One region of the Pectobacterium odoriferum genome, then DNA from elsewhere that is predicted to be linked to it. Evidence: predicted binding sites of a transcription regulator. Region 1 holds the regulator's gene; the other holds the start of a gene.

The links. The regulator sigma-54, encoded in region 1, starts transcription at its own class of promoters, with help from an activator protein. The targets are predictions, from matches to a motif close to GTTGGCACANNTTTCGCTNT.
Region 2: the regulator sigma-54 is predicted to act here: its motif matches at 1,021-1,040, upstream of glnA (glutamate--ammonia ligase).

The regions. Positions count from the first base shown of each region.
Region 1 is NZ_CP034938.1:341,479-343,686, reverse strand. It holds gene lptB (LPS export ABC transporter ATP-binding protein) at 1-169, shown strand, start outside; gene rpoN (RNA polymerase factor sigma-54) at 219-1,652, shown strand; gene hpf (ribosome hibernation promoting factor) at 1,676-1,963, shown strand; gene ptsN (PTS IIA-like nitrogen regulatory protein PtsN) at 2,060-2,208, shown strand, end outside.
Region 2 is NZ_CP034938.1:4,913,593-4,915,800, reverse strand. It holds gene glnA (glutamate--ammonia ligase) at 1-942, opposite strand, end outside; gene typA (ribosome-dependent GTPase TypA) at 1,312-2,208, shown strand, end outside.

The DNA.
Region 1 (2,208 bases):
CGGGCTTGGCGTGTTGATTACCGATCATAACGTCCGCGAAACGCTTGATGTCTGTGAACGAGCCTACATCGTGAGTCAGGGTAACCTGATCGCCCACGGTTCACCGACCGATATTCTGGCCGATGAACAGGTAAAACGCGTGTATCTGGGCGAAGGCTTCCGACTCTGATAGGGTAATATTTTATCTTTGCAGTACTTATGGGACGTTAGCGCGATTTATGAAGCAAGGTTTGCAACTCAGGCTTAGCCAGCAACTGGCCATGACCCCACAGCTCCAACAGGCGATCCGCCTGTTGCAACTGTCCACGCTTGAATTGCAACAGGAGATTCAACTGGCGTTAGAAAGTAATCCGTTGCTCGAACAAACGGATCAGCACGACGAAATCGAGTCATTTGAAAAGGCAGACAGCGATTCGCTGGATACCGGTGAAGCCCTTGAACAAAGAGATATGCCGGAAGAATTGCCGCTCGATGCCACCTGGGATGAAATCTACTCCGCAGGCACACCGTCGGGCACCGGCACCGACTATCGCGATGAAGAACTGCCTATTTATCAAGGCGAAACCACGCAAACGCTTCAGGATTACCTGATGTGGCAGGTTGAGTTGACGCCGTTTTCCGACACCGACGCGGCTATCGCGACCTCTATCGTCGATGCAGTGGACAACACCGGCTACCTGACCGTACCGCTACAAGACATTCTTGACAGCATCGGTGACGACGACGTGACGCTGGAAGAAGTTGAAGCCGTACTCAAACGCGTGCAGCGCTTCGATCCCGTTGGCGTCGCCGCCCGCGACCTGCGCGATTGTCTGCTAGTGCAGCTTTCTCAGTTCGCCGATAACACGCCACGCCTGACCGAAGCGCGCCTGATCGTCAGCGATCATCTCGATCTGTTAGCCAACCATGATTTCCGCAGCCTGATCCGCATCACGCGCCTGAAAGAAGAGGTGCTGAAAGAAGCACTGGCGCTGATCCAATCGCTCGATCCCCGTCCAGGGCAATCGATCAACACGGGTGAATCCGAATACGTCATCCCTGACGTGCTGGTACGTAAAGTTCAGGGAATCTGGTCCGTTGAACTGAACACCGACAGCGTTCCCCGTTTGCAGATTAATCAGCAATACGCTGCGCTGGGCAACAGCGCACGCAACGACAGCGACGGACAGTTCATCCGCAGCAATCTGCAAGAAGCGCGTTGGCTCATCAAAAGCCTGGAAAGTCGCAATGACACGCTGCTGAAGGTGACACGCTGTATCGTCGAGCAGCAGCAGGATTTCTTCGAGCAGGGCGAAGAATTCATGAAGCCCATGGTACTGGCAGACATCGCGCAGGCGGTGGATATGCATGAATCCACCATCTCACGCGTGACGACACAAAAGTTCCTGCACAGCCCACGCGGCATTTTTGAGCTAAAATATTTCTTCTCCAGCCACGTTAATACCGATAGCGGCGGAGAAGCGTCGTCAACGGCAATCCGCGCGTTGGTGAAAAAGCTTATTGCAGCGGAAAACCCCGTGAAGCCACTGAGCGATAGCAAGCTGACAGCGCTGCTCTCCGATCAAGGCATCATCGTGGCGCGTCGAACCGTTGCAAAATACCGAGAGTCTTTATCTATCCCACCATCGAATCAGCGTAAACAACTGATTTGATCTCAACAGAGAAGGAAGACACTATGCAGCTCAACATTACCGGACACCATATCGATATCACTGAACCACTGCGTGATTTTGTGAATGGCAAGTTTGCCAAATTAGAGCAGTATTTTGACCGGATTAATCAGGTCAATGTGGTATTGAGAGTGGAAAAAGTTCAGCAAATTGCCGAGGCCACGCTCCACGTTAATGGCGGCGAGCTGCATGCAACCTCAGAGGCGGAAGATATGTACGCCGCGATAGATTTATTGATCGATAAGCTGGCGAGACAGCTCAATAAGCATAAAGATAAACTCAAGCAGCACTAATTTTCTCCTTTGCCGTTTGGCAAAGGAACAAACTCGGCCCATCCATCGGGTGGGTCGGGATCACCAGAAGTGAAAGCGTCGTTAAGTGAAAATAAAATGAACCACGATCCCGTATTGCAGCTCAGCACCGTATTACGTCCTGAGTGCACCCGAAGCACCGTCCACTGCCAGAGTAAGAAACGGGCATTGGAAATTATCAGTGAGCTCGCCGCCAGGCAGCTTAACATTCCTTCGCAGATTATCTT
Region 2 (2,208 bases), 430 kb from region 1:
GTTCGCCAGGGCGTTGATGGCTTTAGCGTGCTTGATAACACCGCCGATGTAGAACAGCGCCATTTCAGACAGGCCGCCGTATTTGTCGCCAGCGAACAGGTTAGTGCCGTCTTTAGACAGAGACATGTGGCAGTGCATACCTGAACCGTTATCACCGAACATGGGTTTTGGCATGAAGGTCGCGGTTTTACCGTAGGCGTGAGCCACGTTATGCACGACATATTTGTAGATCTGAATTTCGTCAGCTTTTTTGGTCATGGTGTTGAAGCGGGTAGCCACTTCGTTCTGACCCGCGGTAGCCACTTCGTGGTGGTGAGCTTCAACAACCAGACCCATTTGCTCCATGGTCAGACACATAGCAGAACGGATGTCCTGTGATGAATCGACTGGTGGAACTGGGAAGTAGCCGCCTTTCAGACCTGGACGGTGACCTTTGTTACCGCCTTCGTATGCTTTACCGGAGTTCCAGTAAGCTTCGATGTCGTCGATAGCAACGTGAGAACCGGACGTGCTGCTGCCGAAACGGATGTCATCGAACAGGAAGAATTCTGGCTCAGGCCCGAACAGTACGGTATCGGCAATGCCGGAAGAACGCAGGAAATCTTCCGCACGTTTTGCGATAGAACGCGGGTCGCGGTCATAGCCTTGCATCGTGCCTGGCTCAAGGATGTCACAACGAATGATCAGTGTAGAATCTTCGAAGAACGGATCGATCATTGCGGTGCTGGCATCGGGCATCAGAACCATGTCTGACTCGTTAATACCTTTCCAGCCGCCAATCGAGGAACCATCAAACATTTTACCTTCTTCGAAGAAGTCGGCATTGACTTGATGAGCCGGAATGGTGACGTGCTGCTCTTTACCTTTAGTATCAGTGAAGCGTAAATCAACAAACTTCACTTCGTGCTCATTCAGCATCGTCAAAACATGTTCTGCGGACATACTTGGTTCTCCCGATTGGTCATTTATCGTCGTGGAACGAATATCGTTGTGGATTGATGTTGTTACCGTGAGTAGACTAAAGCTAAAAGTGTGCCAACTTTTTAAATGTGTGCAATGTGTTGCTCCTTGGGGCTTTCTCACGTAAACCCACTGCACCATTATAGTCTAAAGCACCAAAATGGTGCTCCATATGTGAATTATTGCACTTATTTGGTGCATTCATGTTCGCTTGTAGCGCTTTTGCACCGTGAAAGGGATCACAAAGCAGGCTGCTCTAGGTTGTTTATCATAGATGCTTGTGATCTTGTTTAGTCCCTCGATTAATACGTGTACAATAGCGCGCTATTTCTAAATGCCTGAGGCAAAGCTGTGATCGAAAATTTGCGTAACATCGCCATTATTGCGCACGTTGACCATGGGAAAACCACCCTGGTTGACAAGCTGTTGCAACAATCCGGAACGTTCGGTGAACGTGCCGAAGCAACCGAGCGTGTAATGGACTCCAACGATTTGGAGAAAGAGCGTGGAATTACCATCCTCGCAAAAAATACCGCCATTAATTGGAAAGACTACCGTATTAACATCGTAGATACCCCGGGACACGCCGACTTCGGCGGCGAGGTTGAGCGTGTAATGTCGATGGTTGACTCGGTACTGCTGGTTGTTGATGCGATGGATGGCCCGATGCCGCAAACGCGTTTCGTGACCAAAAAAGCATTTGCCAACGGTCTGAAGCCAATTGTGGTTATCAACAAAGTTGACCGTCCTGGTGCGCGTCCTGACTGGGTTGTCGATCAGGTATTCGACCTGTTTGTGAACCTGGATGCGACTGACGAGCAACTGGATTTCCCGATCATTTATGCTTCTGCGCTGAATGGTATCGCGGGTCTCGACCACACCGACATGGCGGAAGACATGACTCCGCTGTATCAGGCGATTGTCGATCACGTTTCCCCGCCTCAGGTTGAGATGGATGCGCCGTTCCAGATGCAGATCTCTCAGCTGGACTACAACAACTATGTTGGCGTTATCGGTATCGGCCGTATCAAGCGCGGTAAAGTTAAGCCTAACCAACAAGTCACTATTGTTGATAGCGAAGGCAAAACTCGTAACGGTAAAGTAGGTAAAGTTCTGACTCACCTGGGTCTGGAGCGTATCGACGCGACTGAAGCGGAAGCAGGCGATATCATCGCGATCACCGGTCTGGGCGAGCTGAACATTTCCGACACTATCTGCGATCCGCAGAATGTCGAAGCGCTGCCAGCA